Regions from separate parts of the Tatumella sp. UBA2305 genome, predicted to be linked through region 3. Evidence: predicted binding sites of a transcription regulator. Region 3 holds the regulator's gene; each other region holds the start of a gene.
The links. The regulator sigma-54, encoded in region 3, starts transcription at its own class of promoters, with help from an activator protein. The targets are predictions, from matches to a motif close to GTTGGCACANNTTTCGCTNT.
Positions count from the first base shown of each region.

Region 1: a site for sigma-54 is predicted at 7,995-8,014, ahead of B3Z23_RS12190 (amino acid ABC transporter substrate-binding protein). Genes of this name have one in related genera too.
Region 2: a site for sigma-54 is predicted at 5,224-5,243, ahead of glnA (glutamate--ammonia ligase). Genes of this name have one in related genera too.

Region 1 is NZ_DDVT01000019.1:47,972-59,095, forward strand. Features, by position in the region: gene nadD (nicotinate-nucleotide adenylyltransferase) at 1-55, opposite strand, end outside; gene holA (DNA polymerase III subunit delta) at 48-1,079, opposite strand; gene lptE (LPS assembly lipoprotein LptE) at 1,079-1,675, opposite strand; gene leuS (leucine--tRNA ligase) at 1,690-4,272, opposite strand; gene B3Z23_RS12175 (amino acid ABC transporter ATP-binding protein) at 4,533-5,258, opposite strand; gene gltK (glutamate/aspartate ABC transporter permease GltK) at 5,258-5,935, opposite strand; gene B3Z23_RS12185 (amino acid ABC transporter permease) at 5,935-6,675, opposite strand; gene B3Z23_RS12190 (amino acid ABC transporter substrate-binding protein) at 6,826-7,734, opposite strand; gene lnt (apolipoprotein N-acyltransferase) at 8,150-9,682, opposite strand; gene corC (CNNM family magnesium/cobalt transport protein CorC) at 9,689-10,570, opposite strand; gene ybeY (rRNA maturation RNase YbeY) at 10,657-11,124, opposite strand, start outside.
Region 2 is NZ_DDVT01000018.1:44,124-55,247, forward strand. Features, by position in the region: gene hemN (oxygen-independent coproporphyrinogen III oxidase) at 1-940, shown strand, start outside; gene glnG (nitrogen regulation protein NR(I)) at 991-2,400, opposite strand; gene glnL (nitrogen regulation protein NR(II)) at 2,408-3,457, opposite strand; gene glnA (glutamate--ammonia ligase) at 3,672-5,081, opposite strand; gene typA (ribosome-dependent GTPase TypA) at 5,536-7,359, shown strand; gene B3Z23_RS11200 (DUF4440 domain-containing protein) at 7,435-7,812, opposite strand; gene B3Z23_RS11205 (MFS transporter) at 7,809-9,200, opposite strand; gene B3Z23_RS11210 (LysR family transcriptional regulator) at 9,309-10,274, shown strand; gene yihX (glucose-1-phosphatase) at 10,667-11,124, shown strand, end outside.
Region 3 is NZ_DDVT01000021.1:248,034-259,157, forward strand. Features, by position in the region: gene kdsC (3-deoxy-manno-octulosonate-8-phosphatase KdsC) at 1-406, shown strand, start outside; gene lptC (LPS export ABC transporter periplasmic protein LptC) at 403-975, shown strand; gene lptA (lipopolysaccharide ABC transporter substrate-binding protein LptA) at 950-1,504, shown strand; gene lptB (LPS export ABC transporter ATP-binding protein) at 1,510-2,235, shown strand; gene rpoN (RNA polymerase factor sigma-54) at 2,287-3,720, shown strand; gene hpf (ribosome hibernation promoting factor) at 3,741-4,028, shown strand; gene ptsN (PTS IIA-like nitrogen regulatory protein PtsN) at 4,185-4,679, shown strand; gene rapZ (RNase adapter RapZ) at 4,719-5,573, shown strand; gene npr (PTS phosphocarrier protein NPr) at 5,570-5,842, shown strand; gene mtgA (monofunctional biosynthetic peptidoglycan transglycosylase) at 5,869-6,591, opposite strand; gene arcB (aerobic respiration two-component sensor histidine kinase ArcB) at 7,464-9,821, opposite strand; gene gltB (glutamate synthase large subunit) at 10,580-11,124, shown strand, end outside.

The DNA of each region.
Region 1 (11,124 bases), on a different contig from region 3:
GACCATAATGAACAGGATCGAAGGTGCCGCCAAACAGCGCATGAAGTTCAGACATGATCAAGTGCCGGTGAACTTTGGTCAAGAGAGAGTTGCAGCGTCAGAGTACTGAGTGCCGACCAGACATCACTACCGAAATCCTGTTTGATCATCCGTTCGATAGCGGCCAGCAGACGGATTGACTGATGAAGCCGTGATTTATTCAGCCGTTGCAGGGCTGTACTAAACAGCGGCCTGCGGTTTTGCCAGATACGGTGCTGGTCCATCAGTTGACGAACCGGCTGAGAGACCCGGTCCTGCTGTAAACGAAGCAGTGTCATGACTTCGCGTTGTAATGTCCTTAGCAGAATGACGGGTTCAACAGCTTCTTTTTGCAGTTGCTGCAGAATATGCAACGCCCGTTTACTTTTTCCGCCAAGAATCGCATCCACCCAATGATACGGGGAAAAATGAGCGGCATCATTGACTGCCTGCTCGACTCTGGGCAAGGTGAGTTGGCCTTCCGGCCACAATAAAGATAAACGCTCCAGCGCCTGTGAAAGCGCCAGCAGATTACCCTCATAGCAGTAACACAATAAATTGATGGCCTGTGGGTCCACCGACAGGCCGAGTGCGGTACAACGCTGGCTCACCCAACGTGGAAGTTGCGCCTGTTCCGGGGTCGTACAGGGTACCATGACTCCGTTGCCGGACAGGGCTTTAAACCACTGGCTGTTTTCCTGAGCCTTAGAGAGCTTATTCAGATGGACAATCAGTATCAGATCACTGTGCAGCATTTCGGCCAGCTGTAACAGCCGGGTGGCCAGTGCCGTGGCCGGGCCATTTTCCGGCATCTCGAGTGTCAGTGTCTGACGCTGGGTGAACAGGCTAAGGGACTGGCAGGCAGTGAAAAGGGCATCCCAGTCAGTGTGGTTGTCCACACTGAATCTGAGATTTTCGAGAAACTGATGCTGTCGGGCAGCCGCGATAATGGCATCATGGCTCTCCTGACGGAGTAAGGGATCATTGCCACACAGAAAATAACTGCCGCGCAATCCCTCTGAGAGTTGCGCGGCGAGCTGTTCAGGGTAAATCCTGATCATCATTGTGAGGTCGCGGAACCTGCAGTATTACTCTGCTGACCGGAGTGCGATGTGATCGTTTCCGGGGCTGGCAAAGTTTCTGCTGTGTTGAGCTGTGCCGCGTGTACCGCGATTAACTGCCGAACCAGCTGCTCAGCAGCCCGTACCCGCATTTCCTGATAAATCATGTCCTGCTCAGAATCCTTCGCCAGCGGAACCGCGGAGTTATCAAAGAAAGTCCGGTAGACCGTAGTACTCAATGGATAGATTCCTTTACCCGGTAACAGGACCTGTGCTGTCACGGTCAGGTGCAGCTGATACTCAGCAGCGGTACCATCAATGAAGACAGAGGCAGTAGAGCGACCGGTATTTTCTGCCTCAAGACGTAATGACGGAATGCTATTACGTCGGTCAGCACTATCATCAACCAGGGTAATCGCATTTAACCGTAATTCCTGACGCACGGTTCTGGCCAGAGGGCCATAGGGATCATTACTGGTTAAAATCATGGCCTGCATTTCCTTCGGGATCTGTGTCGTCCCGCGGGTATGAAAACCACAGCCTGCGGTGGCCAACACGGCCACCGCAAGTATCAGGGTTGAAAAAAATTGTCGCACATTGCCTCCTGCGCTTAACCTACGACCAGGTTAAGCAGTTTACCCGGAACGTAAATAACTTTACGTACAGTCACACCTTCCAGATATTTTGCCACAAGATGTTCTTTAGCAGCCAGTGCCTGAACCTGCTCCTGGGTTGCGGTGACCGGGACAGTAATTTTACCACGAACTTTACCATTCACCTGAACCACCACCAGTAAGGAGTCTTCAACCATGGCACTCTCGTCAGCGACCGGCCATGCGGCATTATCGATAGTGTCTGTGTGACCCAGTGTCTGCCACAATTCAAAGCAGGCATGTGGAGTGAATGGATACAGCAACCGGACCACAGAATCCAAAGCTTCCTGCATCAGTGCCCGATCCTGATCGGTATCCTGAGGCGCCTTCAGCAGTTTATTCATCAGTTCCATGATAGCAGCAATGGCGGTGTTAAATGTCTGACGACGGCCAATATCATCCGATACTTTAGCAATAGTTTTATGAACATCGCGACGCAGTGCCTTCTGGTCTTCGTTGAGTACATCAGCCTGCAGAGCCGGAGCGCTCCCTTTACTGCTGTGATCGTAAACCAGTTTCCAGACACGTTTCAGGAAGCGGTTAGCGCCTTCAACTCCGGACTCCTGCCATTCCAGAGTCATATCTGCCGGAGAAGCAAACATCATAAACAGACGTACGGTATCAGCACCGTAGCGCTCAACCATCAGTTGTGGGTCAATACCGTTATTTTTAGATTTTGACATCTTACTCATACCGGCATAAGTCACTTCACGACCGTCTTTGTCTGTTGCACTGGTAATCCGGCCTTTGTCATCGCGTACCACTGAGACATCGACCGGGGAAACCCAGTTACGCTCTCCACTGGCACCGGTGTAGTAGAAGGCATCCGCCAGAACCATTCCCTGACATAACAGGCGCCTGGCTGGTTCACTGGAGTTCACCAGACCTGCATCACGTAATAACTTGTGGAAGAAACGGAAATACATCAGGTGCATGATGGCATGCTCGATACCACCTACATACTGATCCACCGGCAGCCAGTAGTTGGCCGCCGCCGGGTCCAGCATTCCTTTATCATAATCAGCACAGGTGTAGCGTGCGTAGTACCATGAAGATTCCATAAAGGTATCGAAGGTATCTGTTTCGCGCAGTGCCGGCTGACCGTTGACGGTAGTTTTCGCCCACTCAGGATCGGCTTTGATCGGACTGGTGATGCCATTCATTTCGACATCTTCCGGCAGAATTACTGGCAGCTGGTCTTCAGGTGTCGGAATAACGGTACCGTCTTCCAGAGTCACCATGGGGATCGGTGCACCCCAGTAACGCTGACGGGAAACACCCCAGTCACGCAGACGATAGTTGACTTTACGTTCGCCTACACCTTTGGCGGCCAGTGCATCGGCAATGGCATTAAAACCGTCCTGATAAGAGAGACCATCGAACTGTGCAGAATTAAACAGAGTTCCTTTGCTGGTCATTGCTGCTTCAGAAATGTCCGGCTCACTGCCATCTTCGTTGAGGATCACCGCTTTAATCGGCAGGTCATATTTACGGGCAAATTCCCAGTCACGCTGGTCATGGCCAGGGACTGCCATCACCGCACCGGTGCCATATTCCATCAGGACAAAGTTAGCGACCCATAGCGGTAATTTTTCACCGGTCAGCGGGTGAACCACAAACGTCCCGGTCGGGTGACCTTTCTTCTCCATTGTTGCCATGTCAGCTTCGGCAACTTTGGTATTCCGGCATTCATCAATAAATGCTGTCAGGTCTGGGTTATTCACCGCAGCCTGCTGCGCCAGCGGGTGTCCGGCGGCGACAGCCACATAAGTCGCACCCATAAAAGTGTCGGGGCGGGTCGTATAAACGGTCAGTTTTTCGCTGCTGTCGGCGACATCAAAGGTGATTTCAACCCCTTCGGAACGACCGATCCAGTTGCGCTGCATGGTTTTAACCTGTTCAGGCCAGCCTTCCAGCGTATCCAGGTCATTTAATAACTCTTCTGCGTAGGCGGTAATTTTAATGAACCATTGCGGGATTTCTTTACGTTCAACTTTGGTATCGCAACGCCAGCAGCAGCCTTCGATAACCTGTTCATTCGCCAGTACGGTCTGGTCATTTGGGCACCAGTTCACCGCTGAGGTTTTTTTGTAGACCAGGCCTTTCTCGAATAATTTGGTGAAGAACCACTGTTCCCAGCGGTAATATTCCGGCTGACAGGTGGCCAGCTCACGGCTCCAGTCATAACCAAAACCCAGCAGTTTCAGCTGGTTTTTCATGTAGGCAATATTTTCGTAGGTCCACGGGGCAGGGGCGGTATTATTTTTCACCGCAGCTCCTTCAGCAGGCAGACCGAAAGCATCCCAGCCTATCGGCTGCAGAACATTTTTCCCGAGCAGTCGCTGATAACGGGCAATAACATCACCGATGGTGTAGTTACGCACGTGTCCCATGTGTAGACGACCAGAAGGATAGGGTAACATTGACAGGCAGTAGTACTTCTCTTTCCCTTCCTGTTCAGTGACTTTAAAGGTTTCCTGATCGTGCCAGTGTTTCTGGACTTTAGATTCTATCTCTTCCGGGCGGTATTGCTCTTGCATGGCAGCCTGTGGTCCTTGTTGAATTGCGCGAAGCTAACTGCAGTGATTTTTCTACGATCCGCATAGCATACCCATAAGCCCGGTGCGCAACAACACCCGCATGACTCCGGGAGGAGATTTATCCGGGAAACCGGTGGGGGGCAGCGGTAGAAAACGGAGTATTTCAGGGCTGAAGAACAACACCTGCAAGCAAAAAGCGATTGCTGCCCCGGAAATACCGGCATTTCACCACCGCCGCAGTGAAATGCCAGAACTGAAGATTAGTGAATTATTTTCGCCAGGAAATCTTTGGCCCGGTCTGAAGCAGGATGATTAAAAAATGCATCCTTGTCAGAATCCTCGACAATTTTTCCCTCATCCATAAAAATGACCCGGTTTGCTACCTTACGGGCAAAGCCCATTTCATGGGTGACAACCATCATTGTCATGCCTTCATTGGCCAGCTCTACCATGACATCCAGCACTTCATTAATCATCTCCGGGTCCAGTGCCGACGTAGGTTCATCAAACAACATAGCAATGGGGTCCATACAAAGTGCTCTGGCTATTGCCACCCTTTGTTGTTGTCCGCCAGACAACTGTCCGGGAAATTTCTCTGCATGAGCTGCCAGCCCGACCCTGGCCAGGAGTTTCAGTCCTTTCTCCCGGGCTTCTGTTTTATTTCTGCCCAGGACTTTCACCTGAGCCAGCGTCAGGTTATCGACAATACTCAGATGCGGAAACAGTTCAAAGTGTTGGAATACCATGCCTACTTTACTGCGCAGTTTCGCCAGATTAGTTTTCCGATCATTGACTTCAGTACCGTTGACCAGAATACTTCCCTGTTGAACCGGCTCCAGACCATTCACTGTTTTGATCAGTGTTGATTTCCCCGACCCTGACGGGCCGCATACCACCACAACCTCACCTTTTTTAACTTCCGTGGTGCAGTCTGTCAGCACCTGAAAGTGACCATACCATTTAGAAACATTTTTCAGGTTAATCATCAGACGGCCCTTCTCTTTTTTATATAACTGACCAGCAGTGAAATGCTCAGACTGATAGCAAAGTAGACCAGACCGGCAAACAGTATCATTTCTACCTGGGTACCATCCCGATCGCCGATGGTGGAGGCGGTACGGAAGAAGTCAGCCAGGCTCAGGACATAAACCAGGGAAGTATCCTGAAACAGCACTATCCCCTGGGTTAGCAGTAATGGCACCATGGCACGGAAAGCCTGTGGCAGAATCACCAACCGCATGGCCTGCCACTGGGTCATTCCTAAAGCCAGTGCCGCGCCGGACTGCCCCTTGCCAATACTCTGAATTCCTGCGCGGATGATCTCGGAATAGTAGGCGGCTTCAAATAGCGAAAATGCCACCATTGCGGAAATCAGCCGGATATCGGTTTTCGGTGACAAACCGAGTACCGATTGCAGAAACCCGGGGACTATCAGGTAAAACCACAAAAGCACCATGACCAGCGGTACTGCCCTGAAAAGATTGACATATAATCGGGCCAGCCAGCTAATGACCCTGACTCCGGACAAACGCATAACGGCAAGTAATGTGCCCCAAAGAATGCCAAAGACGATGGCACAGACGGTAATTTTAAGCGTCACTATCATTCCGTCAGCAAGGAATGGCAGGCTTGGCGGAATGGAGCTCCAGTCAAATGAATACATTATTTACTCCCTATATGGCCAGGTAAGCGCAGTTTGCGTTCCAGCAGACTCATGGCCAGCATGATGGCAGCATTAATAATGATATAAGCCACAGTAATGGCAGTGAACGACTCGTAGGCATGCGCAGAGTAGTCCAGTAATTTACCTGCCTGCGCAGCCATATCCACCAGCCCGATAGTCGAGGCAATGGCTGAGTTCTTCACCAGGTTGAGCATTTCTGAAGTCATAGGGGGGACGATGATACGGTAAGCATTGGGCAATAATACGTAGCGGTAACACTGTGGGAGTGTCATACCCAGTGCCATACTGGCATTTTTCTGACCACGCGGCAGTGACTGGATAGCGGTTCTGACCTGCTCACACACGCGGGCAGCAGTGAATAGCCCCAGGCAAATCACGGAACTGATGAAAAACTGAATATTTGGGTCAAGTTCAGATTTAAACCACATCCCCAGTTTCTCCCCCACCAGCTCCGGAGCAACCAGATACCAAAAGAAAAACTGAACAATCAGTGGAATGTTACGAAACAGCTCGACATAGCAGGCACCGATGGCTGACAAAAAGCGATTCGGCAGGGTACGCAAAATTCCAAACAGCGAACCGACCAGAAATGCCACCACCCATGCACATAACGAGACAGCAATCGTGACCTGGAAACCGGACCATAACCAACCCAGATAAGTGGTATTGCCGAATGGGGCCTGTTCAAAAAATATCCCCCAGTTCCAGTTTGTGCCCATAATCAACTCCCGGTAAAAAGGATAGCATCGCTACCCCGAAGACTGATGAACTCAGCCATATTGACGCCACCGCTGGCACAATAGTGTGTGTGCGGTGGCGTCAGAAGCTTCAGTTACTTCTGAAGCACTTAATTGCTTTCAGGGTTGTGGTTAGTTGAGTGCTTTATCATTAGGTGATTTAAACAACGCTTTCATGTCTTCTGACATGTCGAAGTTCATAATCATATTTTTTGGCGGAATAGGCTGTTTGAACCAGCGATCATACCATTTGGCGGCTTCACCTGAGGTCTGTGCCTGTGCAATGGTGCTGTCCATCAGTTGTTTAAATTCAGGATCATTTTTGCGCAGCATACAACCATAGGCTTCATGGGATTGAGGTGTACCGACGATCACCCAGTCTGCAGGTTTTTTAGCCTTAGCTCGTTCACCGGCCAGTAAAGCATCATCCATCATAAACGCGACGGCGCGGCCTGTTTCCAGAGTACGGAACGAATCGCCATGATCTTTGGCACTGATGATCCGCATACCCATTTTTTTCTCATCATTAAGTTTATTCAGCAGAATTTCTGAAGTGGTTCCGGAGGTCACCACTACCGTTTTACCTTTCAGATCGGGGAAATCTTTAATCGGGCTGCCTTTTTTTACCAGCAGTCGTGTACCGACAACAAAAATAGTATCCGAGAAATCAGCCTGCTTTTGCCGCTCCAGGTTGTTGGTCGTTGAACCACATTCAAAATCATAGGTTCCGTTTTGCAGCAACGGGATACGGTTCTGTGAGGTGATTGGTAACATTTTTACCGTCAGATCGGGTTTATTCAGTTTCTTTTTAATCGCTTCGACAATGGCGTTGGAATAATCCTGTGAATAACCCACGACTTTCTGTTGATTATCGTAGTAAGAAAAGGGCACAGATGACTCGCGGTGGCCCACCACAACGACGCCGTTTTTAGCAATTTTATCGAGCGTCGGGGATTGGGCTGAAGGGGTATCCGCAGCATATACCACACCAGACAGAATACCAGTGATCGCAAGGCCAAGGGCCAGTTTCCGTAATTTCATATCCGGGCTCCTTTTGTCTCCCGTCTTCAGGCAGCGGGAGGCAGAAATAGATGATTGAGTGAGTTTGCTGTAACTGGTTACAGTTTTACCTTAGCTCATTGTTAATGAAATGAAACGTTATTGTTTCTTAACTGAGATAATGAACGCAATCTGAACAATAATATGCATAACTAACCATCAGTTGTCGGTGTTTGCACGATATTGGTGCAAATCATGCTGCACCAGGCTGTTTCAGTGTGTTTCTAAGCATCGCTAATCATTAAGCAATATGTATGCCATCAGTGAAACAGGAAAGACAATCATTACAGGTTCAATGAAGAGCGCAGGCCATGACGGTGATAGAGCGAAGTTTATGGGAACAAGGACGGACAGAAGCAAAGAGGATAATTGCCGGAGTCAGGCTCCGGCAGCTGGTTTAAAGGCGGCGGCGGAAGACCAGTGCAGTGGCAACGGCGAACGCCGATATCAGCCAGACGGTCAGATTACCGGTACGGGCGTAAGGGGTGATTCCCCGTGTCGGGGTCACTTCAGCCTGCAGGACACCTTCATGGAATTGTGGGATTTCACGGGTAATATTACCCTGTGCGTCCACGATAGCGGTAACACCGTTATTGGTGCTTCTTAGCAGGGGCCTGCCAAGCTCCAGAGCACGCATTCTTGCCATTTGCAGATGTTGCCATGGACCGATGGAGTGACCAAACCATGCATCATTAGACACCGTCAGCAGAAAATCTGTATCGGGGCGGAAGTTATCTCTGACATGTTCACCGAGGACGATTTCGTAACAGATAGCAGTGGTTAGCTGATAACCATCAAGATTTAAGGGGGGCTGAACATACTTGCCACGACTGAACCCGGACATCGGTAAATCGAAAAATGGAGCCAGTGGCCTGAGCAGACTGGCCATAGGAACAAATTCGCCAAAGGGTACCAGGTGATTTTTCTGATAGCGATCCTGGCTCTGATAACTGTAAGGCTGTGGGTTACCCAACACGACAACACTGTTGTAATCATGATAACGGTTATCCGCCTGCAATCTTGAATCAACAATGCCGGTTGCCAGTGTACTTCCGTGATTGCGCAGTACCTGATCCAACTGAGTCAGGAAGGGCTGTTGATTGGTCTCAAGGTCTGTGATTGCAGACTCTGGCCAGATGATAATTTTAGAATTACCCAGTAGCGGACGGGTCAGACGCAGATAAGTGTTGAGTGTGGACTGTAGTTGTTGAGGGTCCCATTTCATCGACTGGGGAATATTGCCCTGAACTAACGCGACCGAAACCTTGCGGTCGTATTGTGGCTGATACCATTGCAGGTAGCGCAACGGCCAGCCAATAACCAGAATGGCTACGGCAACCAGCAACGCCCGCAGATTTCTCTGTAGCAGGCTATAGGTAATCAGCCCGGCGATGACCATCAATACCAGAGTGATACTCTCTACCCCGGCGATGGGTGCCAGACCTTTCAGGGGACCTTCTATCTGGCTGTAACCGAACTGCAGCCACGGGAATCCGGTCAGAACCCAGCCTCGTAAAAATTCAGTCACCTGCCACAATGCGGGTGCAGCCAGAACCAGGCGGGTCAGGCTTGCTGCTGGCCAAAACCGGTTCAGCACGGCGCTGAACAGCATCGGAAACAGAGATAGCCAGGCTGCCAGCAAAACGACAAGAAAGATATTCACCGGGCCTGGCATGCCGCCAAAGGTCGCGATGCTGACATATACCCAGTTAACTCCTGAACCAAACAGTCCCATCCCCCAGACAAAGCCAATGGCCAGCGCTTGTGGAGTAGAGCGTTTCAACGTTAATGCCTGTAGTCCCGTAAGGGATAACAGAGCCGCAGGCCAGAAATCATAAGGCGAGAATGCCAGGGTGCCAACGGCACCCGTAAGTAAAGCCAGCAACAAGCGTATTTTCTGTTGCCAGAGTAACTGATTGAGTGCCGTCATAGGCTGTTATTCGTCTTCCGGTTGAGGTGTAGTCGCATCGTCTGGAATTTTTACATGAACCTGCAGGATCCGACGTCGGTCGGCCATCGCCACTTTAAACTGATAACCTTCCAGGGTAATACTTTCGCCTCTGGCAGGCAGGTGGCCGAAGCTTTGCATGACCAGACCGCCAATGGTATCAACTTCTTCATCGCTGAAGTTGGTACCAAACAGTTCGTTGAAGTCTTCTATCGGAGTCAGGGCCCGCAACGAATAAGTATGGCGACTGAGCTGGCGAATATCGCTGTCATTCTCTTCGTCGTACTCATCTTCAATTTCCCCGACGATCAGTTCAAGAATATCTTCGATGGTCACCAGTCCCGAAACACCACCAAATTCATCGATGACGATCGCCATATGATAGCGCTGTGAGCGAAATTCTTTCAGCATGCGGTCGACACGTTTACTTTCCGGCACGACCACCACAGGGCGCAGGACATCAGCAATACTGAACGGAGCAGAATTACTGCGCATAAAGGGCAGTAAATCTTTGGCCATCAGAATACCTTCCACATGATCTTTATCTTCACTGATCACAGGGAACCGGGAGTGTGCAGACTCAATAATCACGTCCAGGCACTCTTCGAGTGACTGCTCTTTTTTCAGGGTGATCATCTGGGAGCGGGGGATCATAATATCTCGTACCCGCTGCTCGGCGATTTCCATCACGCCTTCCAGCATGTCGCGGGTATCCTGGTCAATCAACTCATTCTGTTCAGAATCACGGATTAACTCCAGTAATTCATCACGGTTTTGCGGCTCACCGTGAAACAGTTGATTAATCAGTAATGAGAAGAATCCCTTTTTACTACCGGGGGTGTCGCTGTTTTGAGAATGGTCATCGCTCATGGCGTATTTATTTAGTACTCACTGTATTTGAATTTTACGCTGTCAGGGAACGACACTGACAGCAGGGGGCCGGGGTTAGCCGGACATCAATCGATGTCTTTCTCGGAAATGTACGGGTCAGGATAGCCCATAGCAAGCATTATCTCAGTTTCTATCCCTTCCATCTCTTCAGCTTCCTCATCTTCGATGTGGTCATAGCCTAACAGATGCAGAGTTCCATGTACGACCATATGTGCCCAGTGGGCCTCGGGCAACTTCTGCTGCTCTGCGGCTTCCCGCTCTACGACCTGTCTGCAGATAATCAGGTCGCCAAGTAGCGGCAGGTTGTCGATACCTGGCGGTGCCTCAAACGGGAACGACAACACATTGGTGGGTTTATCCATTCCCCGATAAGTCAGGTTCAGTTCATGGCTTTCGGCTTCATCCACCAGCCGGATAGTGACTTCACTCTCCGGCTGAAACAGCGAAACCGCTGCCGTCAGCCAGCGCAAAAATGACGCTTCATCGGGCAACCCCTGAGGTTTTTCACAGACATTCTGCAAATCCAGTGTTAC
Region 2 (11,124 bases), on a different contig from region 3:
ACTGGACCCCCGGGAAATTGAACTGGATGTCCTTGACCACCTGAAAAGCGAAGGATTTAACCGGCTAAGTATGGGAGTGCAGGATTTTAATAAGCAGGTCCAGCGACTGGTGAACCGGGAACAGGACGAAGAATTTATCTTTGCACTGATGGATCGGGCGAAATCACTGGGTTTTACTTCGGGGAATATTGACCTGATTTATGGGCTGCCAAAGCAGACACCGGAAAGTTTTGCTTTCACCCTGCAGAAAATTCTCTCCCTGCGCCCTGATCGTCTCAGCGTGTTTAATTATGCCCATATGCCGGAGATGTTTGCTGCCCAGCGTAAAATTAATGCGGCGGATTTGCCGGATGCCCGGCAGAAACTGATGATTCTGCAGGATACCATCGCCACACTGACCGGTGGAGGATACCAGTTTATCGGTATGGATCATTTTGCCCTGCCAGACGATGAACTGGCAGTAGCCCAGCAGAACGGGGTGCTGCACCGTAATTTTCAGGGGTATACGACCCACGGAAACACAGATTTACTGGGATTGGGTGTTTCAGCCATTAGTATGATCGGTGACAGCTATTCCCAGAATCACAAAGTGCTTAATCAGTGGCAGGAGAGTGTGACGGCCAATGGCAGAGGGTTGTGGCGTGGGGTCAGCCTGAGTCAGGATGACTGTCTGAGGCGCGATGTGATTAAGGCGCTGATTTGCCAGTTCAGACTGGATTTTGCGACGACGGAACAACAGTGGGGGATAGTTTTTGAAGAATATTTTGCAGAGGACCTGCGACTGCTCAGGCCATTTATTGAGGATGGCCTGGTGACGCTTGAACTACGCCGGTTACAGGTGACGGCTCGTGGCAGGTTGTTAATCCGAAATATCTGCATGTGCTTTGACCACTATCTGCGGGCTGCCAGCCGACAGCAGCAGTTTTCACGGGTCATATAATAAAAGGTCCGCAGACACTGTCTGCGGACCAGTAAAGCACCAGCAATTTGCTATTCCATGCCCAGTTCTTTAAGTTTACGGGTTAGCGTATTCCTTCCCCAGCCCAACAGACGGGCTGCTTCCTGTTTATGCCCCTGGGTATAACGTAGGGCAGTAGTCAGTAGTGTTCTTTCCATCTCGGGTTGCGCTTCGGACAACAGATTCTGATGACCGGAACGTAATGCTCTGTCAGCCCATTGCGCCAGCAGCGTGGCCCAGCTATCGGGGGATGACTGTACCGGGGTTTCCGGGGGGCTGGTTTCAAACAGCTCCGGTGGAAGGTCCTGAATCAGAACTTCCTGACCGGCTGCCATGACTGTCAGCCAGCGGCAGGTATTTTCTAACTGTCGGACATTACCAGACCAGTGCAGACGAGTCAGCGCAGCTTCGGTTTCCGGATGTAATATCTTGGTTTCCACCCCCAGTTCCCGCGCCGCAATCTGCAGGAAATAGTGGGCCAGCCGTGGGATATCTTCGCGGCGTTCACGCAGCGGAGGCAGATGAATTCGAATAACGTTCAGACGGTGGAACAAGTCCTCACGGAATTTACCCTCCTGCACCCGTAATTCCAGGTTCTGGTGAGTCGCTGCAATGATCCGGACATCCACTTTCACCGGAGCATAGCCACCGACACGGTAGAACTGTCCGTCGGCCAGTACACGCAGCAGCCGGGTCTGTACATCCAGTGGCATATCGCCAATTTCATCCAGAAACAGTGTGCCGCCATCGGCCTGTTCAAACCGCCCCTGACGCACCGAGTTAGCCCCGGTAAATGCCCCTTTTTCATGACCAAACAGCTCAGATTCAATCAGGTCTTTGGGGATCGCCGCCATATTCAGGGCAATAAACGGTGACTTGGCCCGCGGACTATGGCGGTGCAAAGCATGGGCGACCAGCTCTTTACCGGTTCCTGATTCCCCGTTAATTAGCACACTGATCGAGGAACGTGACAGACGGCCAATAATCCGGAAGACATCCTGCATTGCCGGCGCTTCACCAATAATATCGGTGGTTGGCCCGCTGGCCGGCTGGTTGCGCGGTTGCTGCTGTTCCTGATAATGGCTGATGGCTCGTTCTACCAGAGCGACCGCTTCATCTATATCAAAAGGTTTTGGCAGATAATCAAACGCGCCTTGCTGGTAAGCACTGACCGCGGCATCCAGATCGGAATGTGCAGTCATAATGATAACCGGCAGCATGGGGTGGCGTTTCTTAATTTGTTTAAGCAACGCCAGCCCGTCCATCCCGGGCATGCGGATATCTGACAGTAATACATCCGGTGTTTTGCTGGCTAAAGCCTCCAGCACATCATCCCCGTTATCAAACGCGGTACAACTCAAACCGGCTCCAGTGAGCGCGCGTTCAAGCACCCAGCGGATGGAGCTATCGTCATCGACGATCCAGACTATCCCTCGTTGCATGGAAACCTCACTGGCGAATAGGCAGGAACACCGAAAATTCGGTATGTCCTGGCCAACTGTTAAATTCTATTTTTCCTGAATGTTGGTCAATCAGGCTACGGGCAATGGATAAGCCCAGACCGGTACCACCTTCCCGCCCGCTGACCATGGGATAAAACAAAGTATCCTGCAGCTGCTGGGGGATCCCCGGTCCGTCATCTTCCACATCAATCCGCGCCACCAGACGGTAGCGAACACCATGCAGCGTTAGCTGAAATGCGGTACGGGTCCGCAGGGTGATTGTGCCTCCAGCTTCGCCCAACGCCTGTAATGCATTACGTACTACGTTCAGTAAAACCTGTTCAATCTGATCCGGGTCATGCGGCAATTCAGGCAGACTGGGATCGTAATCTCTGACCAGAGTGACGTTATCCGGTAGCTCCATCGACACCAGGTTAACAATTCGTTCCGCGACCTGGTGAATGCTCTGGGTAACGTGCATGCCGGGTTGTTGAGGCCCCAGCAGCCGGTCGACCAGATTACGTAACCGGTCGGCCTGTTCGATAATCACTTTGGTATATTCATTTAATGACGGATCCGGCAGCGCTCTGGAGAGCAGCTGGGCGGCACCGCGTAATCCGCCGAGCGGATTTTTAATTTCATGAGCCAGACCGCGCACTAAATCACGGGCGGCAACCTGCTGTGCGTGCTGAATCTGTTCCTGGCTAAGACGACGTTGGTTATCCATCGGCGCCATTTCCAGCAGAATCTGTTGGTCAGGATACTGCTGAGCGGTAAGAGACATGATATGCGCCCGGCCATCAACCACAATGGTCACTTCACTGTCGGTAAAGCCCAGACCGGCTTGCAGGCTTTCCAGCATCACCTCAATATTTAAGGAAAAATAGCCGGTGAGTTCCGGGAGCGGCGTACCAAACAGTTTACGGGAACTCTGAGCCAGCAATTGCTGTGCTGCCGGGTTCGCGTAATGGATCACCAGGTTGTTATCGACGACTAACACACTATTGATGAGAGAGTTTAAGATCTGCACTGCATCGGGCTGTGTGTTGGATATCATGTTTAATTCTCCGCGTTTACCAGTGAAATACGCTGCTGTTGACTGTGAAATAAGCGGGCGACTCGCTGGTGTTTTTCGCTGTGTTCGGACAATAAACAGGCAGTAAATCTGAGCTGACTGACCGAAATATCCCTCTGAATGCTGAATTTGCGGAGAAAAAAGCCCATCCGGAGATGGGCTAAAATTTTCCACGGCAACAAAACTACAAGAGAGATTAAACGCTGTAGTAAAGTTCGAATTCCACCGGATGCGGAGTCATACGTACGCGGTCATCATCTTCTTTGCGCAGTGCGATATAAGCATCGATAGTATCGTCAGTGAAAACACCACCACGGGTCAGGAAGCTGCGGTCTTCGTTCAGTGCATTCAGCGCTTCTTCCAGAGATCCTGCTACTTTTGGAATCTCAGCTTCTTCTTCCGGAGGCAGGTCATACAGGTTCTTATCCATCGCATCGCCAGGATGGATTTTGTTGATGATACCGTCAAGGCCGGCCATCAGCAGTGCCGCAAACGCCAGGTATGGGTTAGCCGCTGGATCCGGGAAGCGAGCTTCGATACGACGTGCTTTCGGGCTGGCAACCACAGGGATACGGATTGACGCAGAACGGTTACGGGCAGAGTAAGCCAGCATGACCGGTGCTTCATAACCCGGGACCAGACGCTTATAAGAGTTGGTGGTTGGGTTAGTCAGGGCATTAATCGCTTTAGCATGTTTGATGATACCGCCGATGTAGAACAGAGCAGTTTCAGACAGGCCGCCGTATTTGTCGCCAGAGAACAGGTTAGTACCGTCTTTCGACAGTGACATGTGGCAGTGCATACCTGAACCATTATCACCAAACATTGGTTTTGGCATAAAGGTGGCAGTTTTGCCGTAAGCGTGCGCTACGTTATGTACCACATACTTATAAATCTGAATTTCGTCAGCTTTTTTCACCATGGTGTTAAAGCGGGTTGCCACTTCGTTCTGGCCAGCAGTAGCCACTTCGTGGTGGTGAGCTTCAACTACCAGGCCCATCTGCTCCATAGTCAGACACATAGCAGAACGGATGTCCTGAGCTGAGTCGACCGGAGGCACTGGGAAGTAGCCGCCTTTAACGCCCGGACGGTGACCTTTGTTACCGCCTTCGTAGGCTTTACCAGTGTTCCATGCCGCTTCGATATCGTCGATAGCCACATGAGAACCAGACATGGTAGCGCCAAAACGCACATCGTCGAACAGGAAGAATTCAGGTTCAGGTCCGAACAGTACAGTGTCAGCAATGCCTGAAGAACGCAGGAAATCTTCAGCGCGTTTCGCGATTGAACGCGGGTCACGGTCGTAACCTTGCAGTGTACCTGGTTCCAGGATATCACAACGAATGATCAGGGTTGGATCTTCGAAGAATGGGTCCAGAACAGCGGTAGTTGCATCCGGCATCAGCACCATGTCTGATTCGTTAATGCCTTTCCAGCCACCGATGGAAGAACCATCGAACATTTTACCTTCTTCAAAGAAGTCTTCGTTAACCTGGTGAGCAGGGATGGTTACATGCTGTTCTTTACCTTTACTGTCGGTAAAACGCAGATCAACAAACTTAACTTCATGTTCGTTCATCAATGAGAGAACGTGTTCAACGGACATACTAACTCTCCTGAAATATTCATTGTTGTCGTGGGTAGAGAACCTGTACTGGTAAAGGATCACGAGGCGCCGCGCATTTTCCGGTCAATGTTCCCGACAAGCTTCCAACCGTTTCAAACTGTCGTTTTTGCTTAGATAATATAAAGCGAAATCTGTGCCAACTTTTTATTTTGTCTGAAAACGGTGTTATAGCGGCCTTTGTGCCCCGTTAAGGGGAGGCACCGAACCGGAGTGATGCACCATAATGATCCAAACCCTGCCATCATATAGCACCATTATGGTGCATGTCGCCGGAATAACGATAATATTGCACTAAAAATGAACGTAGTCTGCCTTGATAATCAGCGGGAGCAAAAAGTCACTGAGAAAGTTTCAAGGAATACTGTGAACATATTCAGTCTTTCGACTAATCCGTGTACAATAGCGCGCTATTTCTAATGCCTGAGGCAAAGCTGTGATCGAAAATTTGCGTAATATCGCCATCATCGCGCACGTTGACCATGGAAAAACGACCCTGGTTGATAAGCTGTTACAACAGTCTGGTACTTTTGACGCCCGTACCGAAGCAACTGAGCGTGTGATGGACTCCAACGATTTGGAGAAAGAGCGTGGGATTACTATTCTCGCTAAAAACACTGCAATTAAGTGGAACGACTATCGAATTAATATCGTCGATACTCCGGGACACGCCGACTTCGGTGGAGAAGTTGAGCGTGTCATGTCGATGGTAGACTCGGTTCTGCTGGTAGTGGATGCGATTGATGGCCCAATGCCACAGACGCGCTTCGTAACCAAAAAAGCATTTGCTCATGGTCTGAAGCCTATTGTTGTTATTAACAAAATCGACCGTCCGGGCGCACGCCCTGACTGGGTCGTAGATCAGGTTTTTGATCTGTTTGTTAACCTGGATGCGACCGACGAGCAACTGGATTTCCCGATCATCTATGCATCGGCAATTCAGGGGATCGCGGGTGATGACCATGCAGATATGGCGGAAGATATGACGCCACTGTACGAAGCTATCATCAAGCATGTTCCTGCACCAAACGTTGACCTAAATGGTCCGTTACAGATGCAGATCTCTCAGTTGGATTACAACAACTACCTGGGTGTTATCGGGATTGGCCGTATCAAACGCGGTAAAGTCAAACCGAACCAGCAGGTCACTGTGATTGATGCTGAAGGCAAAACCCGTAATGGTAAAGTCGGTAAAGTACTGGGCCACTTGGGTCTGGAGCGTATCGAGAGCACTGAAGCTGAAGCTGGCGACATCATTGCTATCACCGGTCTGGGTGAACTGAACATCTCTGACACCCTGTGTGACCCACAGAACGTGGAAGCGCTGACTCCATTGTCTGTTGATGAGCCTACCGTGAGCATGTTCTTCTGCGTAAATACCTCACCATTCTGTGGTAAAGAAGGTAAATACGTCACTTCGCGTCAGATCCTTGATCGCCTGAAGAAAGAACTGGTGCATAACGTGGCACTGCGTGTTGAAGAGACCGAAGACGCGGATGCTTTCCGTGTGTCTGGTCGTGGTGAGCTGCACTTATCTGTGCTTATCGAAAACATGCGTCGTGAAGGTTTTGAACTGGCGGTTTCCCGCCCGAAAGTTATCTTCCGTGAAATTGACGGACGTAAACAGGAACCTTACGAAAACGTTACTCTTGATATTGAAGAACAGCACCAGGGTGCGGTGATGCAGGCGATGGGTGAGCGTAAAGGCGACATGAAAAACATGGACCCGGATGGTAAAGGTCGTGTGCGTCTGGATTACGAAATCCCAAGCCGTGGTCTGATTGGTTTCCGTAACGAATTCATGACGATGACTTCAGGTACGGGTTTACTTTACTCTACCTTCAGCCACTACGGTGATCTGCGTCAGGGTGAAGTGGGTCAGCGTCAGAACGGTGTACTGATCTCTAACGGTCAGGGTAAAGCGGTTGCTTTCGCACTGTACAGCCTGCAGGACCGCGGTAAGCTGTTCCTGGGTCACGGTGCTGAAGTTTATGAAGGCCAGATCATCGGTATTCACTCACGTTCTAACGACCTGACCGTGAACTGCCTGACTGGTAAGAAACTGACCAACATGCGTGCTTCCGGGACTGATGAAGCCACCACTCTGGTTCCTGCAATCAAAATGACTCTGGAGCAAGCTCTGGAATTCATCGATGATGACGAACTGGTAGAAGTGACTCCTCAGTCTGTACGTATCCGTAAACGTCATTTGACTGAGAATGATCGTAAACGTGCTTCACGTGGCAGCAAAGAGTCTTAACTGACAGCGACTTAGCTAAGCAGTGATACTGATTAAAAAGCCGCCCTTCCGGGGCGGCTTTTTTTTACTCGTGGTTTAGCTTTGCAGGGTTTCCTGAAGATGTAACCAGCGAACTATTTCTCCTTCACGACTGAACACGGCTGTCGCCCAACGAATATTTTCCGGAGCATCCTGTTGGCTCTGTTGTTCCCGGTAATAGACGACAGCCCCCTGCGACCATTCATGGATTATCTTTAGCTGATCGAAAGTAATCCGTAGCCCGCGGCGGCTGGCCTGTTGTGTCTGAAGGAAATTCCTCAGTCCCGTTTTATCCAGAGAGCTTCCTGCCGGGGTAATCATGGTAAATCCGTCAGCAAAACAGTCGGTTAAACTGGCGAGATTTCCTTCACCCAGACCCAGCCAGAGTTCAAGGGATTTCAGGGTATGTTCCACTTTATTTATATAGTCATTCATAGTTTCGGTTCTCTTAGTGAATCAGTATCAGTGGGGACCGGACGGAAACCCAGTCTCAGGCTGGCCAGCACGGGTATACAGGTCACGCAGGCGGCCACGATAAAACAGGCTCTGTAGGCAGCCAGCAGACTCACTGTTTGCAGTAACAGGCTCAGCAACAGACTCAGCAGGGCAACGCCAAAACAAAAACTCAGCTGGCGATTGATGTTCCACAGCGCGCTGGCATCCGCCAACTCCGGGCTGTCAATCTCCTGCATAGCACTGTTTTGTGCAGTCGAACTACACAACGACCCACCAAATCCCATCAATGCATAGCACACACTGAGGAGCAGAGGTGAGGTAGCCTGACTAATACCCGCCAGCCAGACAATACCTGTGGCCTGAATCAGACAGCCGGTAATGATTAACAGCGCGGGTCCGTAACGCTGAAATAGCTTACCGCTGGTATGGATAGCGAAAAAAGCAGCCACAGACCAGGCCATCATCAGGGCACCATTCTGCGCTGCGCTCAGTCCGGCTATTTGTTGCAGCCAGAATACGGCAATGATGCTGACGCCAATAAAAAAACCGGGGGTGCAAAGATAGACCAGCATCGAAAACCGCAGCAGTGGGCTGGACAATAAATGCAGTGCCAGTAGCGGATTCGTCTGGCGGCGGTTACGACGGACAAACAGCAAGGTCAGCATGATGGCCGGAACCAGCCACAGCAGACCGCTCAACAGATGGTCTTTGTCACTCAACAGGGTGAGGCTCAGAAGCAGGCAGATCAATCCGCCGCCACTGGTCAGTATTGCTGTTGTATCCGGCGCAGGCAGTGACTGACGGCTGTGTCGTTCGTCTTTCAGTAACCAGCAAAAAGCAAAGCACAGGGTCAGTAAGGATACCGGCAGACCGGCCAGTAAAACCGCATGCCAGCCGGCATAGCCTACCAGCAATCCCCCCAGTGCGGGCGACACTGCCGGAGCAAGTAACGCGACCATCATGACCAGGGTAGAAATGCGGGTACGTTCTTTGCCCTGATAAAAATGCCAGGTGAGCGCCTGGCCCACCGGAATTAATGCTCCGCCCCCTAAACCCTGCAAAATCCGCCAGGTGACCAGTTCACCGAGGCTGTTGGCTTCGGCTGTAGCCAGTGTTGCCAGGCTAAATATGGTTAATGACAGCAGAAACAGACGGCGTGGGCCGAAGCGTCGGCTTAGCCAGGCGCTGAGCGGCATGATCAGGGTCAGACCAATAATATAACCATTGCTGACCCAGGCCAGATGAGCGACAGGGGCTTGCAGACTGACTGACATGTCAGGAAAGGCCACCGCCGAAATAAACATATTAATCAGATCAAGGAACAGGCTCAGTAAATAGACTGTTGCCACTTTGCTGCGATAGGTCATGATTGTCTCTCCGTGAAGAGCAGACAATTTACCGTTTGCACTCCACGGGATAAATGCTGCTGGCGGTGATAAACTGTCAAAATTATTTTGACAATAATGAGGGAATAAATGCTAAGCCTGCAGCGTGTCGCGATGTTTATTGCAGTGGTGGAATCCGGCAGTTTTACGGCAGCGGCGGCGACGTTGCGCCAGACGAAAGCGGTCGTCAGCTTTAATATTCGTCAGCTGGAAGCTGAGTTGGGGGTTTCATTGCTGCTGCGGACCACACGCCGGCTGGCATTGACGGAAGCCGGTGATGCCTTTTATCTGCGCGGCAAGCAACTGCTTCAGCAGGCAGAAATGCTGGCCAGTGATGTGCGGATGGTTCACAGCGGCTTCAGTGGTGAATTACGAGTCACCAGCACTCCTGAGTTTGGTCAGATGCAGGTAGTGCCTGCCCTGGCGGCATTCTCCAGTCAGCATCCACAGCTCCGCGTACATTTTTCCTCTTCATCGCAACCGGCCGATCTGATTGCTGAACGCTTCGACGTGGCTATCCGGTTGGGAACCCTGGCCGACTCACGTTACCGTGCGGCACTTATTGATCGTTTTGCGATTCTGGCGGTAGCCTCTCCATGCTGGCTGGAACGCTACTCAGTGAACTCCTTAGAGGCACTGGCTAAAGCCGACTGGATTATTCATGACGGATTAACGGATGCTCTGCACTGGACATTAGAAGGTTCCGGAGGGCAACAGGTCCTGCTGACTATTGAAAACCCGGCAAAATTATCGGCAAATAATTCCTCTGCCTTACGGGCTTTTGCGTTGGCTGGGTGCGGGATTGCGTTGTTGCCGGAATGGCTGGTCAGAGAAGACCTGGCTTGCAGGAAATTATCAGTCGTGTTGCCGGAGTGGCAGTTTCCTGCACAGGGGGTTTTTGCTGTCTACCCTGACACCCGGTATGTTCCGGCACGTGTTCGGGGATTTATCGATTTTTTACGTTACTTTCAGGCCTCAGCTGCTGCAGGGAAAAATCATGAACCCACCGGGTTGGTCTCAAAAGACGTGACAGGCTTGCCGTCACCTGGTAATTAGCCTGAGTCTGTCAGCCACCCTCTGCTATCCCTGTTTAAACCAGCAGGTAATGCTTTGTCCGGTCTGCCATGCATATTGTCTGAAGTGATCGACTGGTGGCATAAGGCCAGAATATACGGGTCACAAGCTCCACCGGTTGATGAAAATATGTCCGGTTTACGGCAGCCCGTTTTGTTGAAATTGTACCGGATGGACTACTATTGTCCTGAAAAGGTTATTTCAGTGACCCGATTTGTCGTGTGATTTTCGGATGTTACATGGCCGGTCACAGCTCAGTTGGCGGACCCTATTCTTTATCGAAATCTGAAACCTTTTTTCCGGACTGTCTTTTCTGTCAACCCGGACAATTTGCCGCTACATTGAATAGATCACTCGTGACCAGGGAGGCGACTATGCTCTACATCTTTGATTTGGGTAACGTCATCGTTGATATCGATTTTAATCGTGCACTGGGCGTCTGGAGCCACTTAAGTGGGGTGCCTTTAGCGCTGCTGCAAAATCGTTTTACCTTCGATGAAGCTTTTGAACAGCACGAACGTGGTGAGATATCGGATCAACAGTTTGCAGAACTCATCTGCAAAACACTGGAAGTGAATCTGAGTTATGACCAGTTTGCCGCAGGCTGGCAGGCGATTTTTGTCGGTCTGCGAGATGACACGCTGGCGCAGATGAATGCATTACGCGCTGCGGGACACCGGGTGGTTATTTTATCGAATACTAATAATCTGCACTGTGAATTCTGGCCTCAGCAGTATCCCCAGGTTAGCGCAGCCGCGGATGCAGTTTATCTCTCACAGCAGTTGAAAATGCGTAAACCTGAACCCGGGATCTACCAGGCCGTGCTGGAAAA
Region 3 (11,124 bases):
CAATGTTCGTGACGGCTACGGTATCCGTTGCCTGTTAACCAATAATGTCGAAGTTGCTATTATCACCGGCCGAAAAGCCAAACTGCTGGAAGATCGTTGTCATACCCTCGGGATAAGTCATCTGTACCAGGGACAGTCAGATAAGCTTTTGGCCTTTGCCGATCTTATGGATAAACTATCGCTCCAGGCTGACGAGGTCGCCTATATTGGTGACGATCTGATTGACTGGCCGGTTATGGAAAAAGTAGGCCTCAGCGTATCTGTAGCAGACGCACATCCCCTGCTCGTACAACGTGCCGATTATGTGACCCGTATCAATGGCGGCCGCGGAGCAGTACGCGAGATTTGTGATGTTATTTTGATGGCGCAAAATAAATTTGAGGATGCCAAAGGGTTATCGATATGAGTACAAGCAGACGCTGGATTACCCTTCTGCTGGCAGTGATTGCGGTAGTACTGATTGGCTGGAACCTGACAAATCAGGATTCTCAGCCCATATCTGTAGCACAGGATGATCAGAGTCCTACCTACACAACAGCCAGCTCCCACACTGTGGTTTATAACCCTGAAGGCGCGTTAGCTTATCGGTTGGTATCCGATAAGGTATCCTATTTTGATGCATCTCAGGTCAGCTGGTTCGATAACCCGGTGATGACGACCTATGACCAGCAAGAATCACCCGCATGGTCAGTAAAGGCAGATAAAGCCAAATTAACCAAAAACCGTATGCTGTATCTTTATGGACATGTCGAAGTCAAGGCACTCAATCCAAATGCTAAAATTGAACGTATCACGACAGACAATGCACAGGTAAATCTGGCCACCCAGGATGTGACCTCGGATGATCAGGTAACACTTTACGGGCAAGGATTCCGTTCAACCGGGATGAAGTTACGTGGCAATTTACGGGCCAAAACAGCCGAATTAATTGAAAAGGTCAAAACCGATTATGAAATCCAAAACCAAAACAAATAGCATCCGGTTGCTGTTGGTCGCCGCGCTGCTTGGTTGCAGCCTGCCAGTGCTCGCGGTGACAGGTGATTCTGATAAGCCCGTAAATATCACCTCGGAAAATCAGTCGATGGACATGCAGGGGAATGTGGCAACCTTCACCGGGAATGTCATCATCACCCAGGGAACCATCAGGATCACCGCAGACAAAGTGGTAGTGACAAGGCCTGGTGGCGACAGCCAGAAAACGCTGGTCGATGCTTACGGCAATCCTGCCACCTTCTACCAGATGCAGGATAACGGTAAACCGGTGAAAGGCCATGCCGCTAAACTGCATTACGATCTGGCAAAAGACCTGGTTGAGCTGACCGGCAATGCCTACATCGAGCAGTTGAACAGCAATATCAAAGGCGATCGAATCACTTATCTGGTGAAAGAGCAGAAAATGCAGGCTTATAGTCAGGGCGGCGAACAAAAACGTGTGACCACAACCCTGATGCCTTCTGAACTTCAGAACGATAATAAACCGGCACATCCTAACAAGAGTCAATAACAGTTATGGCGACGTTAATAGCAGAAAATCTGGCAAAAGCTTACAAAGGCCGTCGGGTCGTTGAAGATGTCAGTCTGGAAGTAAAATCAGGCGAAATTGTCGGATTACTGGGGCCTAACGGGGCCGGTAAAACCACCACCTTCTATATGGTAGTGGGTATCGTGCCACGGGATGCCGGGAAAATTATTATCGATAACGATGATATCAGCCTGCTGCCACTGCATGCCCGTGCGCGATTGGGTATTGGTTATCTGCCGCAGGAAGCATCGATCTTCCGTCGACTCAGTGTTTACGATAATCTGATGGCTGTATTACAGGTACGTAAAGACCTCAACGCACAACAGCGGGCTGACCGCGCCAATGAACTGATGGAAGAATTCCATATTGAACATTTGCGTGACAGCATGGGTCAGGCACTGTCAGGCGGGGAACGCCGCAGGGTGGAAATTGCCAGAGCCCTGGCAGCCAATCCGAAATTTATTCTGCTGGACGAGCCTTTTGCCGGTGTTGATCCGATATCCGTGATTGATATTAAAAAGATCATTGAACACCTGCGTGACAGCGGCCTGGGCGTACTGATTACCGACCATAACGTCCGCGAAACGCTGGCAGTTTGCGAACGGGCGTACATTGTCAGTCAGGGTAAACTGATTGCCCATGGCACCCCGGACCATATTCTTGCCGATGAACAAGTGAAACGTGTTTATCTCGGTGAAGAGTTCCGGCTCTGACTCTGTTAATGTGTCCTCAATGAAATTTTTTCGGGAAACTCATTCCTCACTATGAAGCAAAGTTTGCAATTCAGGCTCAGCCAACAACTGGCAATGACCCCCCAGTTGCAGCAGGCGATACGACTGTTGCAACTTTCTACGCATGAATTACAGCAGGAACTGCAACTGGCACTGGAAAGTAATCCGTTACTGGAACAGGCCGAAGTTCTCAACGAAGTGGATTCTGAGGAGTCGGGTGAAACTGCATCTCTGGACACCCGTGAAGCATTAGAACAAAAAGATATGCCGGAGGAACTGCCTCTGGATGCTACCTGGGATGAAATTTATACCGCTGGCACCCCCTCCGGTACGGGTACTGATTATCAGGATGATGAACTGCCGGTCTATCAGGGCGAAACCACTCAGTCTCTGCAGGACTATCTGATGTGGCAGGTTGAACTGACGCCCTTCAGTGATACTGACCGTGCGATTGCCACTTCGATAGTGGATGCCATTGATAATACCGGCTATCTCACCGTTCCACTGGAAGACATTCTGGAAAGTATTGGTGATGACGAACTGAGTATTGAAGAGGTAGAAGCGGTTCTGAAACGGGTACAGCATTTTGACCCGATAGGCGTGGGTGCCCGCGATTTGAAAGACTGCCTGCTGGTACAACTATCACAGTTCAGCCCGGAAACCCCTATGCTGGAAGAAGCCCGGTTAATTGTCCGGGAGCATCTGGATTTACTGGCTAATCATGATTTTCGCAGTCTGATGCGTGTCACCCGCCTGAAGGATGATGTGCTGAAAGAAGCCATGGCTCTTATTCAGTCACTGGACCCGCGTCCGGGCCAGTCTATCCATACCGGTGAGTCTGAATATGTGATTCCGGATGTGTTGGTGCGGAAAACAGGCAACCAGTGGACTGTCGAGCTGAATTCCGACAGCCTGCCACGCCTACGCATTAATCAGCATTATGCTGCGATGAGTGGCGGAGCGCGCAACGACAGTGATAATCAGTTTATCCGCAGTAATTTGCAGGAAGCACGGTGGCTGATTAAAAGCCTGGAAAGCCGAAATGATACTCTGTTGCGGGTTACCCGCTGCATTGTCGAACAGCAGCAGGCTTTTTTTGAGCAAGGGGAAGAGTACATGCGGCCAATGGTACTGGCAGACATTGCCCAGTCAGTCGATATGCATGAATCCACTATCTCGCGGGTGACGACCCAGAAATTTCTGCACAGTCCGCGTGGCATCTTTGAACTAAAATATTTCTTCTCAAGCCATGTCAGTACCGAAGGTGGCGGGGAAGCTTCATCAACGGCGATTCGGGCGCTGGTGAAAAAATTAATCTCATCGGAAAATCCGGGTAAACCCTTGAGTGACAGCAAACTCACCTCTATGTTATCTGAACAGGGGATCATGGTCGCAAGACGAACTGTTGCTAAATATCGCGAGTCTTTATCTATCCCACCCTCAAACCAGCGTAAACAGCTGCTTTGACATCATGAGAAGGAAAGCCTATGCAACTGAACATTACCGGACAACAAATTGAAATAACTGAGGGACTGCGCCAGTTTATTCACACAAAATTTGCCAAACTGGAGCATTACTTTGAACACATCAATCAGGTATATATCGTCCTGAAGGTCGAGAAAGTTCAGCAAATTGCAGATGCAACCTTACATGTGAACGGAGGTGAGCTCCATGCGACAGCAACAACCGATGATATGTATTCGGCCATTGACGGGCTGACAGACAAACTGGCGCGACAGTTAACCCGCCACAAAGAAAAACTGAAACAGCATTAGTTTCAAACTGAGTTATCCCATTAAATAAACAGCAGACATTGCCTCTCCGTGGCTGCTTTTATCCGCAGGTATTGCTGTTTAGCGACCCGACGGCTAATACTGCGGATAAGTGACCATCTTCGGAAAATGGGCAGTGGAATCTGCAAGCGAAATAATATGAATAGCGATCTGACACTTGAACTTGGCCATGTGCTTACCCTTGAATGTACCCGTAACAACGTACATTGCCAGAGTAAGAAGCGGGCGCTGGAGATAATAAGTGAACTGGCAGCGACTCAGTTGAATCTGCCGCACCAAAATATTTTTGAGACGATCCTGAATCGTGAACGGATGGGCAGCACCGGAATAGGCAACGGGATTGCCATCCCTCACGGTAAACTGGAAGAAGACACGCTCAGAACTATTGGGGTATTGATTCATCTTGAGCATCCGATTCCATTCGATGCGGTCGATAATCAGCCGGTGGACCTTTTGTTTGCACTACTGGTCCCGGCTGATCAGTGTAAAACGCACTTACATACCTTATCTCAGGTCGCAAAACGCCTGGCAGATAAAACTGTGTGCCGCCGTTTGCGGGCAGCACAAAGTGACCAGGAACTCTACAGTATCATCATGGAAGAGCAGCAAAGCAGCGACGAAAAACAACAATAAATCAGCCTGTTAACCAGGGATTATGACGGGAGAAGGATCATGGTACTGATGATCGTGAGCGGTCGGTCAGGGTCGGGAAAATCTGTCGCACTACGTGCCCTGGAAGATATGGGGTTCTATTGTGTTGACAATTTACCGGTCGATTTACTGCCAGAGCTGGCTAACTCACTGGAAAAGCGTAATATTTCTGCGGCTGTTAGTATTGATGTGCGTAATATGCCTGAGTCACCGGAAATTTTTGAGGATGCCTTTAACCGGTTATCCGCTCAGTTTTCTCCGCAGTTACTCTTTCTTGATGCTGACAGAAATACTCTGATTCGACGTTACAGTGATACACGTCGCCTGCACCCTCTCTCCAGTAAAAACCTGTCACTGGAGAGCGCTATTGATGAAGAGAGCGATCTGCTTGAACCTCTGCGGTCGAGGGCCGATTTAATTATCGATACCTCTGAGATGTCGGTGCACGAACTGGCCGAAATGCTGAGAACACGACTGCTTGGTAAACGGGAACGCGAACTTACAATAGTATTTGAATCTTTTGGATTTAAATACGGAATCCCTATCGATGCAGATTATGTATTTGATGTCCGCTTTCTGCCCAATCCTCACTGGGACCCAAAACTGCGACCGCTCACCGGTCTTGACCGGCCAGTGGCTGCGTTTCTTGATCGTCATACCGAAGTGCATAATTTTATTTATCAGACCCGTAGCTATCTTGAGCTCTGGTTACCGATGCTGGAAACCAACAATCGCAGCTATCTGACTGTCGCGATTGGCTGTACCGGGGGTAAACATCGATCAGTGTATATTGCTGAACAACTGGCGGACTACTTCCGCTCACGGGGAAAAAACGTTCAGTCACGACACCGCACTCTGGAAAAGAAAAAATCATGACGATCAAGCAATTAGTTAAAATCAGAAATAAACTGGGAATGCATGCCCGCCCGGCAATGAAATTGTTTGAGCTGGTACAAAGCTATGACGCGGAAGTGACTCTGCGTAATGAGGCAGGCACCGAAGCCGATGCCAGTAGTGTTATTGCATTACTGATGCTGGACTCAGCCCAGGGAGGGCAGATTGAAGTAGAAGCTACCGGCCCACAGGAAACCGAAGCACTACAGGCGGTGATTGAATTATTTAACGCTGGTTTCGATGAGGACTAAATCCCGGGATTACCGCGGTGTCGCTGTCAATACAGGTGATGTCGTTGCAGAAACTCCCTTCCTCCCAGTTGCCCCATCTGTTGAGAAATCCATTGCTGCCGTTCGCGGGTATATGCTGAAGGCGAAGCGGCATGATAAATTATCGGATTAGGCAGTACCGCAGCCAGTAACGCAGCTTGCTCACGGCTCAGTTGGCTGGCAGGTTTATGGAAATAAGCTTCTGCGGCAGCCTGTACCCCGAATATCCCGGGGCCGAATTCGGCGATATTCAGATATACTGTCAGAATTCTCTTTTTGCTCCAGACCGTTTCAAGACCCACCGTCAGTACCGCTTCCATCCCCTTGCGTATCCAGCTACGTCCATCCCAAAGAAACAGATTTTTTGCGGTCTGCTGGGACAGCGTTGAAGCACCGCGCATTTCCCCATGCTGACGACTGTCCAGTACGGACTGCATAGCATCAAAATCAAATCCCCAGTGCTGAGGGAATTTCTGGTCTTCACCGGCTATCACCGCCAGGGGCATCCAGGGTGAAATCTTAGACATGCTCACCCAGTCAGAATGAGCACGATATTGCGTATCTCCGGACAGAAATGCACCGATCTGCCGTTCTGCCATGACCGCAGAAAATGGCACCGGAACCACTGAAAACAGCAGTATCAGCGAAGCAGTAATTCCTGCCAACAGCACCACCAGGCGAAGCAAGCAACGCTTTAGCCATGATACAACCCTGTTATGCTTTTTTCTCATCCATCCATCCCTGCGGGGCTTTTACGCTAAACATATCATCTGCTGAGAGTAGCGCTAACACAGTTTTTTTCATAAATATTTATTAGTCAGTAATCGCTTATTAGCTAAAGTCCCGGGTAACAGCAGCCAGTGAAGCGACATCTGACACGGGTTACTTTCAGTAACATCAATGACTTCAGAAAATGAAGGGAATCGGTTCCAGCAAAATACTAAATCCCACAAAACATTAAGATGTCTTAAGTTTTAATTCTCTGCCCAATGGTAACTCGCCCCATACATTTAACGCGCCGTTAAACAAAAAACACCACTTAAATAACCATATATTAACACAATCTTGCCGTTTGCATCAGATGACCGGAATCATTCATCACTGACCGGCGACTTTTTTAAACTAAAGAAAGTGAAAATGATAAGCTCAGAAACTTGTTAAAATCAGTCAATAATTTGTGAGCTTTCTTAGGATATTTTTCTTAGCTGTTGTTTTTTTATATAAATCACGATTCAGAGCAACGACCAGAATATGAGACCGCAAAGACACTGATAACTGTAAGGTTTTAATGATAATCTTTAGCTCCGCGATACCTTACCGGCCCGGGAATAAAACGATTACATAATCTGGTGACGTATTATTGAACAGCAATACTGGCTAAATCATTGTTAAAATATTTCTGTCTGGAAACATTCCAACTTCACAAATCTTAATGAATTGTGGCAAAGTGATCGCAATTTTTGTTAAGGTAGTAGTCATAGCTAACCAATACCTTCCGCCGCCCGGGTTCGCCCGGTAAACGATAATTTTTTCGCTGGCGGAATAGCAGTTTCCCTGGTGTTGGCGCAATATTCGCGCACCCCGGTTTATCCGGGGTCATTTTTTATTGCCGCTTAGTATTAGTGCTCTGTTCCCTGGCTTTTACCCACTGTCTGAGAATCGCGGCTTCATGACGCCATTCATGACGCAGTTCATCAATCCACTCCTGCACATTATCCCACCATGCAGGAAGTTCAGGCGTCTGGATCTGCTTCGCCACCTGTTGCAAGTGTTTTAAGCCTACCGAACCTGCGGCTCCTTTGATTTTATGTCCTTCTTCGGCAATCCCTTTCTGATCTCTGGCCATCATGTTCGAATCTAAAACATCGAGATAGCCCGGCATCATTTTTTCAAACATATCAAGACTTTGATATATCAGCTGCGATCCCACCAGCTCCATATACTGTTCGAGCATGGCAATATCCAGGTGCCCTTCGTCCGCGGCTATTACAACATTTTCCCCGGGTTCTTCTAAGGATTCATGCTGATTCCAGAACTTGCCAATCACTGCCGTTAGCGCGGGAACAGACAACGGTTTACTCAAGACGTCATCCATACCTGCTTCCAGATACTCTTTTTTATCCTTCAGAACATTTGCGGTAAGCGCAACCAGAGGCGGTAATTGCTGACCGGCAAACCGTTGATGTAAAGTGCGTGCCACATCCAGTCCGGTCATATCCGGTAGCTGTATATCCAGCAGCACCATATCGAACTCTAACGGCTCGAACATCTCCAGTGCCTCACTCCCGGTCATTGCGACTTCCGTACTGCAACCGAGTTTTTCCAGCACCGAGCGAGCCACAACAACATTCAGCTCGATATCTTCGACCAGTAAAATATGTAAAGCCGGCAGGGGTAAAATATCTTCTTCGTTAATCTCTTCAGTACGGGTTTCCATCTGGGGTGCATGAATCTGCAGACTGAAACATGCCCCTTCCCCCGGAGCACTGTGCACCGTGATATTCCCCCCCATCACCTGAGCCAGCCGGTGAGAGATTGCCAGACCAATGCCGGTTCCTGTGGCGGGCTTCCCTCCATGCTGATCTTTCACCTGATAGTACATGGCAAAGATCTTATCCTGCTCACCTTGCGGAATACCAATACCTGAGTCCTGAACGTCAAAACGTAACTGCTGTTGCTGTTCGTCATAGGCTACCGTGACGACAATTTCACCCTCACGGGTAAATTTCACCGCATTACCAATCAGGTTCCATAAAATCTGCCGTAGCCGCGTGCCGTCAGCAATAATAGTTTGTGGTAGCGGCAGCTGAGTCGACATGACAAATTTCAGCCCTTTAGGCTGTACCAGTAATCCGGAGAGGTTTTCCAGGTCAGCCAGAAATTCGGTGAAATCTATCGGCTGGTTATCAAGCTGAACCTTTCTCCGCTCAATTTTATCCATCTCGATGACATCATTGAAAATATTCCCCAGAGTAATCGCAGAAACATGAATGGTTTTCAGATAATTCAACTGTTCCTGATTAAGCCCGGTATCCAGCAGAATCCGGCTCAGGCCAACAATGCCATTTAACGGGGTACGAAGTTCATGACTGATCGTGGAAATAAAGGTCGTTTTTTCGCGGCTGGCATTTTCCAGCGCATCCTGGTAGCGTTTACGTTCAGTAATGTCGCGACCAAATCCCATCAGCCCGCTACGTTTGCCCACACGGTCGTAGTAAGGAACTTTACGAATTTCAAAACAGGCTTTTTTTCCATCCGGGTACTGCAACCACTGTTCATAGGTCAGAGCAACGTTATGACGGAAGACTTTCTCATCGGTCTCCAGAATTTTCTCTGCTGTATCGGCATCATAAATATCTTTAGGGGACAGACCGACCAGCTGTTTTTCAACTCTGCCGGTCAACAGTTCAACAGCCCGGTTACAGCCCGAAAACTTACGATCAATATTTCGGTAAAATACCAGGTCCGGTGACGCATCGAGGAAGGAACGCAAAAACGTTGACTGCTGTTCAAGCTCAATTTGCGTTTTTTCACGACTCGCCATCTCTTCCCTGAGCTTATCCATGGCATGTTCGCGGGCCTGCTCCGCTTCCTTACGCACGTTAATTTCCTGGTTCAGCTGCTGGATGTTTTCTTTTAATTGTTGGTTGAGCTGTAAATCACGTTTACGCATCTCCTCCAGTTTATCCACCAGCCTGGCGAGACGTTGTCGGGAATCTTCCAGTTGGTCAACCACTACCGACAGAAAATAAACCGCCCAGGGAGTAATCAGTAAGCCAAAGAATACCGATCGAACGACATCAATGCTCTCTACCCGCCCTTGAAGAACCAGCGTGACGGCCATCTGGACAATCATGGCCAGTACCACCAGCGCTGAAGCCAGAAGTAAAGAGAAACGGACCAGGCCAAGTTTGACCATGAGATCCACGTAATATTGTGCTAGCAGTCTTATTTGTTTCATAACGCGCTCCCTGACAGTAGCCTCCATCATATCCTAAAATGTTGTCACAGAAAGGACAGAGGGGAAATTACCACCAGGGATCACCGGAAATATCAGGTAGAAAATCGATTTTGCGGAAGCCAGGGGATGAGTACCAGGGGAATAGTCTCTGACCTCATCCAACCTTCAAGTGAGAATGAATATAAATACCAATTTTATGCATCATTAATCATCGTATGGTTTAATTAATTTTACTAATATGAGCTACCGTAAGATGCAAAAATGACATTATAAGAAAAACAGATATATTAGTGGCTAACGCCGAGCATTGTAGCATTTTCTGCTGCAATTCCCCCTGGCACCAGCATGGTGCAGTTATTGTGGCACTGCACTATAGTGAGACAGCTCACACTTATCTACGCCTTCACCACCGAAACAAACCTCCTGATGGTCCAGTAAATTCATAATAATCATAATGATAGATAAAAATTGTCAATAACAACTTAAAACGCGCCACTATTTGACCTGACTTCACTTTCCCGATAAGTTGGAAATCCACTGGAAGCTTTCTGTGCGGATTCACTTTCCGCCATATTTATGCAGTAGCAGAGGTTCCCTGTAACAAGTTCCCGGCACTTGTCACATCGACTAAACCAGTCCTGGCTATAGGGCGATAAAGGAATAACGGCGCAACCTTGTGCGTTCATTCTGTCGCCTTCACTGAGCATGTCTGACTGCCGGAATATTAAGGGTCTATAGAGCCCGGGGAGGTTCACTAAATGTTGTATGATAAATCCCTTGAAAAGGATAACTGTGGTTTTGGTCTGATCGCCCATATAGAAGGTGAACCGAGCCATAAAGTAGTACGTACCGCCATCCATGGCCTGGCCAGAATGCAACATCGCGGTGCAATTCTTGCTGACGGCAAAACCGGAGATGGCTGCGGACTGCTGTTACAAAAACCTGACCGTTTCTTCCGCGTTGTCGCTGAAGAAAAAGGCTGGAGGCTGGCCAAAAATTATGCTGTTGGTATGCTGTTTATGAGCACCGATGAAGCAAAAGCCAGTGCGGCACGTCAGATTGTCGAAGAAGAGATTATTCGCGAAACACTGTCAGTGGTCGGATGGCGTGAGGTCCCGACCAATCAGGACGTTTTGGGCGAAATTGCACTCTCCTCCCTGCCTGATATCCAGCAGATATTTATTAATGCACCAGCTGGCTGGCGCCCGCGTGATATGGAACGCCGTCTGTATATGGCACGCCGCCGGATAGAAAAACGCGTTGAAGCACTGAATGACAGTGATTTCTATGTGTGCAGCTTCTC